Regions from separate parts of the Peribacillus sp. N1 genome, predicted to be linked through region 1. Evidence: riboswitches for the same ligand, from Rfam matches in the RefSeq annotation. Region 1 holds a riboswitch; the other holds the start of a gene.
The links. Region 1 has a riboswitch for S-adenosylmethionine ahead of ACYP5M_RS13010 (5-methyltetrahydropteroyltriglutamate--homocysteine S-methyltransferase). Riboswitches for the same ligand answer to the same signal wherever they lie in the genome.

Region 1 (9,079 bases):
GTGTTGCCCGCAAAAGCCCAACCTTTCGGATAATGATTATTCGCCATCGGTCCGCCGATTTCGTCCAGACGGGTCAGTTTGGATTCTAACGTTTCCGTTGCACCATGCCAGGAATTAACAGTACCTTCCTCTCCACCCATAGCACATGCACCATTATCGGAAAGCAAAATGAATATAGTGTCATCCAAGCGATTGATTTCTTTCAGAAATGAAACGAAGCGACCGATGTGATAATCAGTATGTTCCAAAAAGCCGGCAAATGCTTCTTGAAGACGTGCATACAGTTTCCTCTCATCTGCAGACAGCGCATCCCATGCTTTAACATCGTGATTCCGTTCTGGTAATATTGCATTTTCAGGGACAATACCCAACTCTTTTTGACGTTCGAACCATTGCTCACGAATCGCATCCCACCCCTCATCGAATTTACCTTTATAATGATCGATAAATTCTTTAGGCGCATGGTGTGGTGCATGAGGTGCCCCATATGCCAAATAAGTGAAGAATGGTTTATTTGGAGTTTCAGATGTTTGATCTTTAATATACGAGATTGCTTTCTCCGTTAAATCCTCTGTAATATGGTATCCATCCTCTGCCTTTTTGGGTTGGCGGATCCGATGGTTGTCTTCCACTAAATCCGGGTTCCATTGATTCGTAGCTCCTGGTAAAAAACCATAAAATCTTTCGAATCCCCGTCCGAGCGGCCAGTTATCGAAGGGGCCCGTATTCGTATGCTCTTTTCCGGGAGTTAGATGCCATTTCCCCACGGCAAATGTGTTATAACCGTTTTCCACAAGCACTTCACTTAGTAAGGCACTATCTTTTCTAACCTTCCCACGGCTGTGCGGAAAGCCGCTATCATATTCAGCTACAAAGGATACACCTGCAGAATGGGGATTCCTTCCTGTTAATAAGGCCGCCCTGGTCGGAGAGCAAATCGCGGTTGTATGAAAGTTGTTATAGACAAGCCCTTCGGAAGCCAAACGATCAATATTGGGTGTTGAAATAGAAGACCCATAGCATCCTAATTGCGAAAATCCAAGATCATCCAAGAGAATGACCACAACGTTTGGTTTCTTATCTGAGGTCTTTGAAGTATCAGGCCACCATGGAGTCGATTCTTCTACTGTTTTAGCTATTTTACCTAGAAATGTTTCATCTTGATACGTACTCATTTTCATACCTCATCCCTTATTTTTTTACAACGTCATATCTCTTCAATACGATTTTTCCAAATTGGGTAAACACTCGGTCCATAATGAATCCCATCAAGCCAAGTATGACTAGACCAACGAAAATCCAATCCGTTTTAAAGTACAATCGTGCATTCCAGATCATGTACCCGATTCCTTCATTTGCCGCAACCATCTCTGCACCAACAATGGCCATAAATGAGGATCCCATCGCCAATTTTGCTCCAGTGAAGATATATGGGAGGGACGCAGGTATAATGACATGGAACATGATTTGTAATTCCGATGCCCCCATACTTCTCGCTGAACGAAGTTTATCTTCTTCTATCGCCAATACACCAGTCATTGTATTGATTACGACAATAAAGAAAGTTGCATACATAATCAGAAAGATTTTCGATTGCTCACCAATTCCAAACCAAAGCATGAATAACGTAATAAATGCCAGGGGGGGGATAAAGCGAACAAAATTGATTATGGGGTCAAATAGTGCTCGGATAACCTGAACGCGCCCTACTAATAACCCAATCGGGATTGCCACGATATTACCTAACGTCCAACCTGTAATGACCCTTAAAAAACTTACCCACATATATAAAAACAGGGAACCATCCTTACTAAGATCGATGGCACCTTGCCAAACGGCTAGGGGACTCGGTAAAAATTGAGGGTCAGAGAAGCTTGCAGCCATGCTCCAAATCAAAAGAACGATAGCCCAGGCGCTCATTCCACTTTTCACTAATTTCTTAAAGAAGGCAGGAACCTTCTTCTTTTTCCAAGGTTGAGATGCCTCTTTTTTTATGATTTCCTGTCCCAATACACTCATGTTTTTATCTCCTATCAATCAAAATGTGCTTGAATGTTTTGATAAAAAAGATTGAATTCTTTATCGGTGAACATTCTTGGATATGGCAAGGGAATATCATATATATCCGTAATTCGGGAGGATGGACCAACAGACATGACACCAATGCGATTACCTAGTAATAATGCTTCCTGAATATCATGTGTTACAAAGATGACCGTTTTATTTGTTTCTTTCCAAATTCGAATCAATTCTTTTTGCATCGTTCTTCGGGTCATTGCATCGAGTGCCCCGAAAGGTTCATCCATTAATAAGATGTCAGGATCATTAGCTAATACCCTTGCTAATTGCACGCGCTGTTTCATCCCTCCAGAAAGCTCTTTAGGGAACTTCCCTTCATGACCCTTTAAGCCAACAAGTTCAATGAAATAAGAAGATTTCTCTTCACGATTCGATTTAGGTGTTTTCTTCATTTTCAATCCGAATTCGACATTTTCCTTAACAGTCAGCCATGGAAATAGAGCTGCATCTGCTTGTTGGAAAACAACACCTCGATTGCTTCCGGTATTGTTTACCTCCTCTCGGTCCACGATAAGTTTCCCGGAAGTTTTTTCAATGAATCCAGCAATCATGCTCAATAAAGTGGACTTTCCGCATCCGCTTGGCCCAAGTAAGATAAAGAACTCACCGCTTTTTATCGTCAAATCTATATTCTCAAGGACGTAATGACTATTTTCATTGAAGGATTTCGATAAATCGGAAATTGAAATCGCAATAGGTGACTTCATTACTTCGTCAATTACTGTACTCATATCACTTCACTCCTTTTAATTGACAGAAAAAACTTTGATGCAGCACATCCTGAACCATGTCATAAACGAGAATATCAACGACAGATATGGCTGCATTTTTCTAGTAAGTGACGGATTCAGGCAATGCTTTTTTTAATGGCTCAAGAGCTAATTTTTCTTTCAATTCATACGAATCTTGTAATATTCCTTTTTCTTCAAGCCATACTCTCATATCCTCGAGGTGAACGGCATCTTCCTTTGTAAATCCTAAAACATAATTTGTTCTTTCTAGATCCTTAAGTGCATCTTCTTCTGGTATTTTCAGCTGTTCGAATGCCAGTTTTGCAGTTTCCCCTTTATGGCCATCCACATAGTCAACTCCTTCAGATAAGGCTTTCAATGCATGTTCAAGAGATTTTGGATTTTTTTCAACAAATGATCTTTTTGCAAGAAGGTAGCTATCAATCGTCACTCCTGCACCAACCAAATTATCAAGTTGATTTACTTCATCAATTTCCTTAAATGTATCTGTAAGTGCACCACTAACCCAAACAGCATCAATATCGCCTTTTTTCATTCCAATAATCGCTTCGTCAGGCGTACTGTATGGAACATATGTGATATCTTTTTCATTGATTTTATTAGCTTCTAAGTATTTAGCCCACACATATTCATAGACAGTTCCTTTTGAAACTCCTAACTTTTTCCCTTTTAAATCACTTGCCGATTCAATATCCCCTTTAACAAGTAGCTGGGTTTCCTTGGAGGAATCCTCTTTCCCTCTTGTAAGTGTTCCTAAAATCACCATATCCCCTTTACCTAACGAGTTTAACAAGGCGTAATCTGCAGCTATTCCAGTATCAGCTTGTTCTGTTAATACAGCATTAACCGTGTCAATTCCCATGGCAAAATTGGTAAGCTTTGCTTCTACGCCGTAATTTGAGAAGTATCCCTGTATCTCTGCCGCCCTGAATTGAAGTGAACCACCTGCTGCAGTATCAATAGCCATCCTTATAACGTCACTGTTAGGTGCACCAGCATCTTCTGAAGGAGATGAGGAACATCCAGCGATAAATAAAATGTTTAACATCGAAATAACAACCAATAAAGACCTCAAATTTTTCATGTTCATATCCCCTATGGCACTTATTTTTTTAAGTTGGCAACACATCTAAAACCCATATGCCCTGTAGAGCTGTCAATCATATTATAAGTACGGGCTGAAATCCTATAACGATTACAATATGATCGATGGCATAGATAGGATCCGCCTTTTATCAGTTTTGCAAAAGGATCGGGATCGAGGACTTCACTTCCATGTTGAATTGAAAATGTATCCTCGCACCATTCCCACACATTCCCCGACATGTTATAAAGGCCAAAATCATTCGGTTCAAATGTATCAACAGGAGCCGTTCCTAAAAATCCGTCTTCTCCCAAATTTTCGTTTGGAAAATTGCCTTGCCAAATATTACAGTGATGCTTTCCCCCTTGGTGCAACTCATCCCCCCAAGGATATTTACGATTTACCACTCCACTGGCAGCAGCATATTCCCATTCCGCTTCTGTCGGAAGTCTTTTTCCAGCCCATCTACAAAACGCTTTGGCATCATTCCATGACACATGGACGACCGGATGGTGAAAGCGATTCACGATTGAGGAATCCGTCCCTTCCGGATGCTTCCAGCAAGCATTTCGAACAGCTATCCACCAAGGTGTTTTTTCGGCTGCCCCCACCATATCCCGTTCCATTCGTTTGTTGACAAACAAGTTAAAAACAAAAGACCATCCATATTTCTCCGCATCTGTTACATAACCGGTATCCTTTATAAAACAATAGAATTGTTCATTTGTTACGGCGTATCGGTCCATGTAAAAGGACTCAATCTTTACTGTTCGTGGTGGATATTCACCATCTTCTCTTGAACTATCTTCATCACTTGATCCTAGTAAAAATTCACCTGCTTGTATCAAAGACATATTATAGAAATCGTTTTTGTTTGTCGGGATCGAATCAAGGTCAGTTTCAATTGAAAGAAAATTCCGTCTTTTTAATACAGTACAGCATGATTTCATATTTGTTGTTTTCATGTTTCCACTCTCCAATGAATCTTCTCCTAGGCACTGCTTATGCCTGTATTATCACAATTTTTTCCGAACAAAAAAGGACACAGAAATGTTGTAATGAACAACAATTCAGTATCCTTTGGTTGACCAATTGGATAATCCAATTTTATTCTCTTTTCTTTATGCAATTTAACAATAAAACATAAATACTCATTAATCAAGTAGGTTTAATTATTTTATTTGTTTTTTTCAGTCTTCCCTACTAATCGTTATTTTAAAAAACCACGTCTAAACCTGATCTAAAAAGTGGTATAAAAAGCCGAATACAGAAAATGATCATGCCAGGAACCGAGTAATAAACGGTATATTCTAAATATTCAACCTCCAGCGCTTGACCTTTATAAAAACTACCTGTATAGTCATAGTTAATTTAATAGACAACTCTTATCCAGAGAGGTGGAGGGACTGGCCCTTTGATGCCTCAGCAACAGACTATTCATGTACTGTGCTAATTCCAGAAGTGTAAAAACTTGAAGATAAGAAGAGTATATAGCTTTGTTGCCAAAACCTCTTCTTATTTTTTAAGAAGAGGTTTTTTATTTTTAAAAGGAAAGAAGGAATGCAACATGTCAATCACATTAACGAAAGCACCATTCAGGGCCGATCACGTCGGAAGTTTATTAAGACCGGAACGTTTACATATTGCCAGAAAGCAATTTAGGGAGGGTACCCTTTCAGCAGAGCGCCTTCGTGAAATTGAAACCGAAGAAATCAAACGGATTGTCGATAAACAAATTGAAGTTGGATTAGAGGCTGTTACGGACGGCGAGTTCAGACGAACATGGTGGCACTTTGACTTCCTCGAACATTTAAATGGCATCGAGGGATATGTGACTGAAAAAGGTCTCACATTCGATGGTGTGGAAACAGAGAGATATAACGTTCGCAATACCGGGAAGGTTTCATTCAATCCTGAACATCCCTTCATTAGTGATTTCATTGAATTGAACAAAATCGTGAACGGTCGTGCCGTTGCTAAGCAAACGATTCCCAGTCCGAATCAGTTATTTGCTGCAGGTATTCATAATGAAGACATCTACCCTGATATTGAAGATTATGCAAATGATATCATCAAGGCGTATCAGCATGCTTTGAAAGCCTTTTATGAAGCAGGTGTGCGTTATCTTCAATTGGATGATGTATATATTGCCAGACTTTCAGCTCCAGATTTCCAGTTCAAAGATGGAAAATATACGAGGGAACAGTTAATTGATCTTGCACTTCGTGTCATTAATGGAGCATTGGAAGGCAAACCAGAAGACCTTGTCGTCACTACCCACCTATGTCGCGGAAACTATCAGTCGACTTGGGCGTTTGAAGGAAGCTATGCCCGTATCGCTCCAACTTTATTGGCAAAAGAAAAAGTGGATGGATTCTTCTTGGAATATGATGATCAACGCTCAGGGGATTTCAAACCATTGGAATACATTCCAAATGGCGGTGCACAGGTTGTACTGGGGGTCGTCACTTCAAAAAATGGGGAAATCGAAGACAAGGAAGCTGTTAAGGCACGCATTAAAGAAGCCTCGCACTTCGTTGCTCTCGAACAATTATGCTTAAGCCCTCAATGCGGCTTCGCCTCCACCCATCACGGCAACAAGCTAACCGAAGAACAGCAATGGGAAAAGCTGAAATTCGTCGTTGATGTAGCAAAAGAAGTGTGGGAATGATTCATCTTTAAATGTAACGTAAAAGCTAGGCATTAGGCAGGCCTAGCTTTTCTTCAAAACAGCTCAATAAAATGTTTTGCCGTTTTGGAAAGATAACGATCTTGTCTAAAAACCAAAGCTATATTCGATTGAATTGAAGAATCGATAATATCCAACACTTTCACTCCTTTTATAATATGAGGTGAAACAGCTGATTTCGGAACAATACTCGCCCCAACTCCAGCTGAAACCAGAGAGAGCAGAACATTTACATCATGGCATTCGCATAAAATATTTGGCTGTATTTCCCGCTTTTTAAATTCCTCGATAATTTCTTCGTAAATCCCTTGTCCTTTTTCCCTATGCACTAAAAGCAATGGGATATTTTCAATATCCTTTAAATGAACCCTACTCTTTGAAGTGAAACTGTCCCAATCCTCAGGTACAACAAAAACATTCGGCACTTGTCCTATGTTCAAAATGGAAAGACCCTTCATCTCGACAGGTAAATGAACAATAGCAAGTTCAATATCCTGATTCTCCAAATAATTACTTATTTCATATGGATCTCCTGCGAATATTTTAAAGGAAACGGAAGGATATTTTTTCTTAAAATCATTAATTTTATCAGGTAAATAAGACATATAGGCAAGTACGGAACCTACTGAAAGGGTACCTTTAATTCCCTCACCCGTTTCCTTCACTTCGAGCAAGGAGTCCTCGAAATATTGCAGCATATTCTTAGCCTTCTCGTAAAGTACCCTCCCAGCTTCGGTCAATTCCATACTTTTACCATTCCTTTTTCGCTCAAGTAAAGTAGTCCCTAATTCTTCTTCCATAAGGCGGAGCTGCTGGCTTAATGGCGGCTGTGACATATTCAATTTTTTTGCTGCACGGGAAACCTGGCCTTCTTCTGCAAGAATAAGAAAATATCGTAATTGTCTAATATCCATTTTGGCACCTCTAATATATATGTAAAGCGTATATAAACTTAATTATATAGATATTTTAAATATGATACAAACAGCAGTAAAATATATTTGTTTACAATATAAAGGGGTGTTCAAAATGGAGAAATTCAAGGATCTAAACAAAAGCTTCATCAATGGGGAATGGATGGAAGGCTCAAGTCAACGCAGATATAATATTTTAAACCCATACAATAATGCCGTGATTTCAAATGTGAGCTTGGCTACATCAAAACAGCTCGAAGAATCATTTGAAATAGCAAAAAATGCTCAAAAAGGTTGGGCAAAAACATCAGCTGAAAAACGTCGTCAGGTCCTGCTTAAAGTTGGTGAATTCCTACAGGAAAACCGGAATGAAATCGTTGAAATGATTTCCCGTGAAACGGGTGGATCGCTTATTAAAGCAAATGTTGAATTTCAGCTTACTATGGAAATAGTCGAAGAATCTACTAACATGGTGGATGAAATATATCAAATGCATGAGGTTCCGTCAGCTATAGATCATAAAGTCAATCATATACATCGACTGCCACTAGGAGTTATTTCTTCAATATCTCCGTTTAACTTTCCGATGAACTTGTCAATGAGAACCATCGCACCAGCCATTGCATTAGGAAATGCAGTCGTTCACAAACCGGACGTTCAAGTTGGATTTGCTGGAGGAATCATCATTGCTGCAGCATTTGAATATGCCGGTCTTCCAAAAGGCGTCTTTAATATGATCCTAACTGACCTGGAAGAAATCGGTGATGGCATGCTGACAAACCCGATCCCCAAATTAATCAGCTTCACAGGTTCTACTCCTGTAGGACAGCACATCGGGGCCATTGCAGGGAAAAACCTAAAACGAGTTGCGCTGGAGCTCGGCGGTAATAATCCTTTCATTGTATTATCTGATGCAGATGTGGACCGTGCCGTTGATGCTGCAATTTTTGGGAAGTACATTCACCAAGGACAGATTTGTATGTGCATTAACCGCATAATCGTGCATAAAGACCTTTACGAAGAATTTACTGCAAAATTCGTTGAACGTGCAAAAGCTCTTCCATTTGGTGACCAATTAGATCCTAAAACAATCATTGGACCACTTGTGAACGAGCGTCAATTAGAAAAGGTACAACAAATCATCGAGGAAACTAAAGCTGCTGGGGTCAATGTAGCACTTGAGGGAGAACGCATTGGCAATGTACTGACACCAACTATTTTCCGGGATGTACAGAACTCGGATAAAATTGCACAAACAGAAATGTTTTCCCCTGTCGTGTCCATCATTCAAACAGAAACAGATGAAGAAGCCATTGATATCGCCAATGACACCATTTATGGTTTAAGCTCGGCTATCTTCACTTCTGATCTGGATAAGGGCGAACGCTTGGGGTTGCAAATCGACAGCGGAATGACACACATCAATGATCAAACCGTTAATGATGGAACGAACATACCATTCGGCGGGAACAAAATGAGTGGTTTAGGCAGATTCGGAAGCCCATGGATTGTCGAAGAATTCACTGTTACGAAATGGATTTCCCTTCAAACGCAATATCGT
Region 2 (9,079 bases), on a different contig from region 1:
CTGCTCCTCCGCCATCTCCAAATAAAATACAAGTGGCTCGATCTTCATAGTCCATAAGTTTTGATAAAGTATCCGCTCCAATAACTAGGATTTTCTTATTTAATCCCGATGTTACTAATCCATTAGCTACATGCAGCCCATAAGTAAATCCTGCACAGGCAGCGTTTAAATCAATAGCTCCAGTATTCTTAATACCTAGCTTTGCTTGGACTAAAGATGCTACACTTGGAGTATTGAAATCAGGAGTAAAGGTACAGACAATGATCATATCAACATCTTCGACAGATTTATCATACCGTTCCATTAAATCCTTTACAGCTTTATAACCTATATCACTAGTAAACTCCTCTTCATGTGCAATTCTTCGTTCTTTAATACCGGTACGTTTAACAATCCATTCATCATTGGTTTCAACCATTTTTTCTAAGTCTTTATTTGTTAACCTTTTTTCAGGAACATACGAACCTATCGCAGTAATACGTGCTTTGGATTTGAACATAGAATAGCCACCTCGTGTGTATGAATTGCATCATTTTATAACTTGATATTAACACCTGGTACTAATTATAAAGCAAAAAAAATCTTATGCAACTAACCGTTACATTTTAAGAAAAAGAGCGGGTCAAAGCAACTACTTTAAAGTAAAGCACCTGTTAGTTATTACAATCTCTAGACTGCCAAAAGTCATCTTCAAGACATTTTGTATTTCTGACAATTATACTGATAGCTTGAATAAATTCTGCTTGCATCACTGAACTTGTCAAAAAAAAAGCCATACTCCTAGTTGATGCAGCTCTTACTATTTATGATGGCGACAAATTTGTTCTTGTCTTTCGAGATTTTGTTCAACTGCATATGTAGTGCCCCATTCACACATTGTATTTAATACAGGTACAAAGGATTGACCCAACTCAGTTAAACTGTATTCTACTTTTGGTGGTACTACTTTATATACTTCTCTTCGGACAAGCCCATCTCTTTCCAACTGCTTTAATTGGTCGGTCAAAACTTTCTGGGTAATGGCCGGTATTAGAATATAAAACTCTTTTGTCCTCATTGGTTTTTGACTCAGAAAAAAGAGGATTAAGCATTTCCACTTTCCTCCTACAGTATTCATGAAAATATTTATTCCAGTATTTAAACTCTTCATTCCTCATTCCTCCTGAATAGGCACATAAAGGTGGCTATGCCACTTTATTGTGCGTTATTTTCTTCTACATCATGTGTCCATTATACTCTGATTATGAAGCAAATATAACATTGGGAGTGAACACGATGAGTGTAAGGGAGATCATAGAAAAAAGACGTTCCGTAAGGCAGTACGATCCCGATTATAAAATTAGTCCCGAAACGTTGGCGACATTTATTGAAGGAGCTAGTAAATCGCCTAACGGAAACAATATTCAAGCAACACGATACCTGGTTATAGATGAACCATATTTAAAGAATTTGTTACTGCCCATTGCTTTTAATCAGCAACAGGTAATTGAGGCCTCAGTACTGATTGTTATACTAGGTGATTATCAAGCATTTGAAAAAGAAAATATCATAATGATACATGAGGATGAGTTTCAAAAAGGTTATTTTGACGCATCAGTAAGAGATTATCTAACAAACGCGGCAATCAATTATTATCTAAATAAATCAAAAGAAGATTTAAAGGTTGAATTAATAAGAGACGCAAGCCTGGCGTCAATGTCGTTAGTTTTATTGGCGAACGAGGCAGGTCTTGAAACCATTACAATGTCCGGGTATGATTCCAAACAATTAAAGTCAGCCTTAAAAATTTCTGATAGGTATTTAGATGTTATGCTTATCGCCATGGGGAAAGGAATTAAAGAAGGTCACAAAACAGTAAGGCACGATGTGAACAAAGTCATTTATAAAAACAAAATATAGTGAGTGTATTGGAAAGAGGGTTAAAAAGAACCCTCTTCCTCTTTCTTCTTAATCTTTCGTAAAAATTTAGTGTTTTAGCTTGTAATAGGTTACCGCGAGCGCAAGGGCAAGAACTGTTCCTTTGACGATATCCATCGCATAATACGGAACGGACATCCATGATCAGCCCATTTTGAAGGATTCCGATCAGGACTGCACCGATGAAGGTTTCAAAGGCATTCGGTTTTCCCGCTCCTAAAACGGAGGAACCAATGAAGGCTGCTGCGACGGCATCAATAGCGGGATCCTGAATTGATTTCCGATTTCATGCCCCTTAAAGCAAGGACAATTCCCCCGATTGCAGCAAATAGAGCTGAAATCAGATAGGTATTAACTGATATCCCGGAAAGTCTAGCCGCTTCCTTATTTCCCCCAATCTAAAAAGGAATCAATCACATCTCTTACAAATTCCCATTCCAGGCGCTTTTGTTTAAAGCCTTCTTCACCCACTGATGTAAGTCTGTAATATTTTCTTCACGAACAATTTTGGCTAATTCAAAGCCGTACATATCCCTCTTATGTAAAAGTGACAAGATGAGCGTGTCTATCTGACCTTTTAAGATTCCCTTATTAATATCTTCCTCATATTGGAATTTACAGATCGTTTTTTTTAGTTATACCTGATTTAACACTCTCCTTTAGGTAAGTACCTATACTAAAAGTGCATACTTACGTGCTTGCAGAGTGCACTTTATACTTAAAATAAATAATAATTAAGGAGGAGATATCTTTGAAAACTCTTGTTATCGTAGCACACCCCAGTCTAGAAACATCCCTCATAAATAAGCGATGGGTAGAAGCGCTAAGGAAATATCCGGAAAAGTATACAGTACACGAATTGTATAAGGTTTACCCTGACGGAAACATTAATGCGGAAAAAGAACAGCAATTAATCGAATCGCATAGTAATCTTGTTTTACAGTTCCCTTTTTATTGGTTTAATTGTCCGCCTCTCCTAAAAAGATGGCTTGACGATGTTTTTACTTATGGTTGGGCTTATGGTTCAAATGGAGGGGATAAATTAAAGAATCGCAAAGCTGCTTTAGCTGTATCTGCTGGAATTAACAAAGAGGATTATAGTGAAGAAGGAAGATATCGCTATACACTTGAACATTTATTATCTCCCTTTGAAACTACCTTCCTTTACTGCAATGCAGATTATCGTTCATTCTTTGCGTTTTATGGTGCTGAAAATGAGCCATCCGTGAGCGAATTGGAAAAAAGCTCGCAAGATTATTTGAATTTTGTCGATAACCTTTAATAGGCAGTTCATTAAAGAAGTATTTCCTTGTCAGGGAAATACTTCTTTTGATTTAATCAAAATAGCTACACCTACGGCTGTTTAGTCTCCTGAACTGGCAAACTGTTTTTCTCTCCCCACTCGCACATCATATTTAACAATGGGATGAGAGATAGACCACGTTCAGATAATGAATATTCTACTTTTGGAGGTATTTGGGGGAATTCCTTGCGTATGATAAGGCCGTCTGCCTCCAACTCTTTTAACATGATGCTTAGCGTTTTAAAGGAAATGGTACCGATGCTTCGCTTCAGCTGATTATGACGCATGACCTTATTTTCAGACAGCCAATACATTATGATCATTTTATATTTGCCGCCTATCAAGGACAGCGTATATCCAAAGCCAGTTTCATTCGGTTTCACACCTGCCGGAACACAGGTTTCGCGCATAAGTCTACACTCTCCTTTAGATAAGTATATGATATGAATGTTCATACTTTACAATAGATCATTATCAATCTTATTAAAAGGTAAATAAGGTTGCGGTCAATCTTTATACTCCAACAATGAGGGTTCAAAAAGTGCTCCTGCCGCCATTTTAGCGTAAGTAAAATGATGACGACCCCCTTAACCCATCCCTTTTTAAAAAGGAAAATCCTGTTGCATTACAACAGGATTTTTTCATATTTTTGGATTTTTGTAGAGTAAAGCAACGAATACATTTTAATGTTTTTGCTTGTAATAGGTTACCGCGAGCGCAAGTGCCAGCACTGTTCCTTTGACGATATCCATCGCATAATACGGAACGGACATCATGATCAAACCATTTTGAAGGATTCCTATCAGGACTGCACCGACAAAGGTTCCAAAGGCATTCGGTTTTCCCGCTCCTAAAACGGAGGAACCAATGAAGGCTGCTGCAACGGCGTCCATTAAATAGGGGGAACCTGAATTGATTTCCGATGTCATAACCCTTGAAGCTAGGACAATACCCCCGATTGCAGCTAATAGAGCTGAAAGCAGGTAGGCAAGGATTTTGTATTTATTGACCGATATCCCGGAAAGTCTCGCCGCTTCCTTATTTCCCCCAATAATGTACATATAACGACCGTGCTTCGTATAAGTCAAAAAGATATGGGTCGCTATCACAATGACGGCCATGATCAGGATTATCCACGGTACCTGGCCAATTTTGGCGAAAAACGGGCTGATCAGTCCTGTTGCGAACGTCCCGTCTGGCATGACCATATTTTGCGAAACCGTGGCCCCTTTTGTATAGGTAAGGGCAATTCCCTGGATAATGAACATGGTAGCCAAAGTCATCAGCATGTCGGGAATTCTCAATTTAACGATCATGAATGAATTCAAGGCGCCTACGACAAGTGAGGCACCGATCGCAGCTAATATGGCAATTAATGTATCCTGTGAAAACCAGACAAACATCGAGATGACGATGGCATTGGCCAATGATGCGACGGAGCCGACGGAAAGGTCGAAGCCATCCACGGTCAGGGATATCGTAATGCCGATCGCAATGATGGTCACGATTGAAATGGAACGCAGGATGTTGACCAGATTCGTAGTTTGAATGAAAGATGGATTGGACACGGCAAAAATTCCAATCAGAATGATAATCGTCAATATTGTGCCGTATTTATAGAAAAAGTCGAATAGTTCCACCTTTTTCTTCACTTTCGCTGTCTGTGTAACAGGATTGGGTATGCTCATTCTATTTTCCTCCTGTTGAATAGAATAGTACTTCTTCTTCATTCGTTTTACTTGTTTCTAATTCGATGACAGTGCTCCCGTCATATAACACATATGTCCGGTTGGTAATGCCAATGATTTCGGAAAGCTCGGATGATGCATAAATGATCGCCTTCCCATTCCTTGCAAGCTCTGCAATCAATTCGAATATATCCTTCTTGGCTCCAACATCGACCCCTTTCGTTGGTTCATCGAATATGTATACATCCGCATCGGCCATAAGCCATTTCCCGATGGCAACTTTTTGCTGATTGCCACCTGAAAGGTTTTCGACATTCACTTCCCCTGAAGGAGTTTTAATGCCGAGGCTTGCGATCATTTCCTTCGCTCTTTCCTTTTCCGCCTTGCGATTCACGAAGCTGAATGTCTTTGAGAATTTGCCAAGACTGGCTGCCGTCAAGTTCGCCGAGACTGATTCCTGAACAAGGACCCCTTCTTTCCTGCGTTCCTCAGGTACAAGTGCCAGACCGCTTTTTACTGCTTCGTGCGGTGATTTCAAGGAAAGCTTTCGACCATTCAGGATGACTTCCCCCGCTGTGATGGACGTATGGCCGAAAAGGGTTTTACACAGCTCCGTTTTCCCAGCCCCGACCAACCCTGCCAAGCCGATTATCTCGCCTGCTTTAATATTCAAACTGACATTTTTAACTTTCTCTGCATCTGACAATCCGTTCACTTCCAGAATAACGTCGCCAATCGAAGCATTCACTTCAGGAAACTGTTCATCCATGGTTTTTCCAAGCATGTTCTCTACGACTTCGGTACGGGTTATATCTTCCTTCTTTCGACTTGTGACACGCTCCCCATTCCTCATGATTGTAATTTCCTCACAGATTTCAAAAATTTCGGGCAGACGATGTGAAATGAAAATGATTCCCACGCCTTTTTGCTTTAATTCATTTACAATTCGAAAAAGTTCTGTCGTCTCCGTATGACTTAACGGAGCAGTTGGCTCGTCGAGAATCAGGAATTTGCATTCTGTCGAAACGGCTCTTGCTATCAGGACCATCTGTTTTTCAGCCAAGGTAAGGTCTCTTACCAGCTTTTTCGAAGGGACACGAATTTTCATATCTTCAAGAATAGAAGCCGCTTGGTTATGCAGCTCTTTCCATTGGACCATCTGTTTTTTTCCCATGTTTTGGACCATATCATTCAACATTACATTTTCCCCAACCGTTAAATAAGGGATGAGGGCGGTATCCACTTCCTGATAAACAATTTGAATGCCTTGTTCTTGAGCCGCTTTTGGCGAGCGGATATCCCTCTTCACCCCATCAATATAAATGTCACCTGAATAATGAACATGGGCTCCCGATAAAACTTTCATTAACGTCGATTTCCCTGCTCCGTTTGCACCGACCAATGCGTGGGCTTTCCCCGATTTTACGGAAAAATCAACATCACTCAGCGCCTTCACCCCCGGAAATTCAATCGAAATCTTCTTCATTTCTAGTTGCGTGCCCATGTCCATTCCCCCTTATGAACAGACACTCCCTTCTACTTGAAAGAGAGTGTCTCTTTTTAATTTTTATAATGATCTTTCAAAACTTTCATCCAATCTTCTTCAAACTCCGTCGATACACCCCAGCCATCGACAATACCAGACAGATTTGCCATGTTCACTGCTTCTTTAGACGCTTGGATTTGCTTTTGTGAAATAAGTGAAGCCTCCAAGTCATAGGTTTGCGGCGTTTCTTCGCCCGCTAATTTTTTAGCCAATATCCTCATATTCACTGCACCGATCAACTTGGGATCTACTGCTGCCGTGTAGGACCATGAGCTATCAGCCGATTGGATTTCCTGGAGATCTGCATTCGAGACATCTATTCCATATATCTTCACTTCATCGCGGCCCGCCTCTTTAATCGCCCGGGCTGCACCGATAGCAAAGGCATCCCATGTTGCGAAAATGGCATCCAATTTACCTTTAGGGTATTTATTCAGCATTGCGGCTACAGCATTTTGTGTCTGAACCGATGTATCTGCAGATGCCACTCCGAATCTTTCGACTTCTTTGATCCCAGGATTTTCTTTTAATTTTTCCTGATAGACTGCATTTCTTCTTACCATTGGAGGAAAACCGTCCACCCAAAGGTATGCAATTGCCGCTTTACCTTTCTGTTCTTTTATCAGCTTATCAAAAGCCAGTGTTGCCAACGCTTCATCATCTTGTGAAGTTAATGTCACGCCTTCTATTTTAGATAGATCGCTTATTGAATCGAATGTGACAACGCTTTTACCTGCATCAACCAACTTTTGAACGTCATTCACAGTTGCTGCATCGTCACCATGTGAAATGATATAGCCGTCATAATCTTCCTCCAAAGCCTGCGCTATCGCATCATGGAATTTAGCCGTATCACCATTGGCTGTGTACGTATCCACTTGAAACCCCAGTGCTTCTCCTTCTTCCTTCGCCCCCGCCAGGTATTGGGCCGTATGATCATCACCGCCAATTTTACGGATCACTTTGATTCTGGCTCCATCTCCATCAGCGAATCTTTCCGGAACATTTTCAAATGATACTTTTTCTTCTTTCTTCGACTCTGTGGAACTCTGACCTGTAGAGCACCCCGTTAAAAGCAAAGCCGAAGCGATGGCTGAAATGAATATACCTTTAATAGACCTTTTCATCTTGTTTCCCTCCATTTTTTCTTATTAGTCTTATCAGTTAAGTTGGTGTAAATCCCAAAATAAAAACCTCTCTAATATAGAGAGGTTTAATCGGCTGTTTTGCAGACTTGTCCCTCTCTTATCTGTCAAAACATTTCTGTTTTGCAGGATTTAGCACCAATTCCTAATGGAACGGTTGCTGGGCATCTTAGGGCCAGTCCCTCCGCCACTCTTGATAAGAGATATATCGTGTTACGTTTTCGTAATTATCACTTTATAGGGATATAGTCGTAAAGTCAATAGATTTTTGAATATTTGAAATGTTCCCCGTTATTTTTTATTTTCTTTGAAGCTGGGCTAGACGCTTTTTCTCAATCTTTTCAAGCCGCTCCAACTGCCTTAATTTCACTTCGAACAAAGTGATAGGGTCACGGTAAACTTCCGGATTTTGTTTCATATGCTCCAATGCAGCCTGGTAGTCTTTTATTTCAGTCTGCGTTTGCTCTATCGTTTTTTGAAGTAATGCAAATGAACCGCGATAGAAAAGGGAGATGTCACGATCCAAAGATTTTTCAAACAATCCAAATTGGGTAAGGAAACGCTCCGTGATCATTTCCGCAACATCCAGGTAATCTTCACTTTCCAGGTATTTCTTATAACGATTGTACATATTGGCTTTATTTTGCGGTATCGCCCCAAACAGCTTCCCTGCCCCTTTAAGCAGTAATTGAGATGGAGTCCTGCGCAAAAGGATATTGACGTTTTCGATGCGGATACTGCTTGTCATCCGGTCGGCATCACGGCGCCAGTCATCCAATACTCTGAAGTCGCCTGCAAGCGTAATCCGTTCTTCTTTGTATAATTCATTGAAACCGGCACTCATCTCATCCATAAACTGCTGGCTTTGTGAGAACTCCATTTGGGAACTGGCAATCCAGTCTTGAAGAGAACGGTAATATTGAGGCATGATCTTGTCAGAAATGAAGTTTTGAATCCGCTCATTCATTTCCTGATTTAACTGTACATGGACCTGACTGAAATCACTGCTTTCCGTTAACGATTTAGAGCAATCCCTCAGTAATTCAGGAATTTTTGAATAAAGCTGATTTTTCACTTCGTCCTTAAGCGAACGATACGACCTTATGATATTTTCACTTTTCTCTTTTTCCAAATCAGCCAATTGGTTGACAGCCCCATTCAGCTTGACTTCCATCTGTTCATTCCAAGAGATGGAATGCTCGCATTTCCGCTCATTGGCTGCCCGTTTTTCTAACAGATAAGATAAAGTTTTACGAATGAATGCCAGGATTTTTTCAGATCTTCTTTCCTTCCAATTATCATCTTGATAATTCGATTGAAGGAAGGCTGAAAGGTCCTTCAATTGCTGCCGGCTGTCATAATGTTTAGAGAAAGCGAATACTTTCGCATTCGGGAAATAGGCATTCACTTTATCCCATGTTTCGTCTTCCATCCGGACTGCGACCTGATCACTGTATATCGTATCCATTTTATTTAATAA

Region 2: it holds a riboswitch for S-adenosylmethionine, as region 1 does, so the genes downstream of both, ACYP5M_RS16360 (sugar ABC transporter substrate-binding protein) here and ACYP5M_RS13010 (5-methyltetrahydropteroyltriglutamate--homocysteine S-methyltransferase) in region 1, are expected to answer to the same signal.

The regions. Positions count from the first base shown of each region.
Region 1 covers NZ_BAAHZO010000003.1:23,166-32,244, forward strand. Annotated here, with positions in the region: gene ACYP5M_RS12985 (arylsulfatase) at 1-1,175, opposite strand, end outside; gene ACYP5M_RS12990 (ABC transporter permease) at 1,192-2,019, opposite strand; gene ACYP5M_RS12995 (ABC transporter ATP-binding protein) at 2,034-2,810, opposite strand; gene ACYP5M_RS13000 (ABC transporter substrate-binding protein) at 2,911-3,915, opposite strand; gene ACYP5M_RS13005 (formylglycine-generating enzyme family protein) at 3,936-4,880, opposite strand; SAM riboswitch class I at 5,298-5,399, shown strand; gene ACYP5M_RS13010 (5-methyltetrahydropteroyltriglutamate--homocysteine S-methyltransferase) at 5,483-6,586, shown strand; gene ACYP5M_RS13015 (LysR family transcriptional regulator) at 6,640-7,518, opposite strand; gene ACYP5M_RS13020 (aldehyde dehydrogenase family protein) at 7,634-9,079, shown strand, end outside.
Region 2 covers NZ_BAAHZO010000004.1:100,265-109,343, reverse strand. Annotated here, with positions in the region: gene ACYP5M_RS16405 (ketoacyl-ACP synthase III) at 1-499, opposite strand, end outside; gene ACYP5M_RS16400 (winged helix-turn-helix transcriptional regulator) at 800-1,150, opposite strand; gene ACYP5M_RS16395 (nitroreductase family protein) at 1,276-1,899, shown strand; partial or broken gene ACYP5M_RS16390 (ABC transporter permease) at 1,966-2,315, opposite strand; partial or broken gene ACYP5M_RS16385 (PadR family transcriptional regulator) at 2,302-2,540, opposite strand; gene ACYP5M_RS16380 (NAD(P)H-dependent oxidoreductase) at 2,669-3,199, shown strand; gene ACYP5M_RS16375 (winged helix-turn-helix transcriptional regulator) at 3,271-3,630, opposite strand; gene ACYP5M_RS16370 (ABC transporter permease) at 3,904-4,908, opposite strand; gene ACYP5M_RS16365 (sugar ABC transporter ATP-binding protein) at 4,910-6,412, opposite strand; gene ACYP5M_RS16360 (sugar ABC transporter substrate-binding protein) at 6,469-7,581, opposite strand; SAM riboswitch class I at 7,697-7,802, opposite strand; gene ACYP5M_RS16355 (GTP-binding protein) at 7,898-9,079, opposite strand, start outside.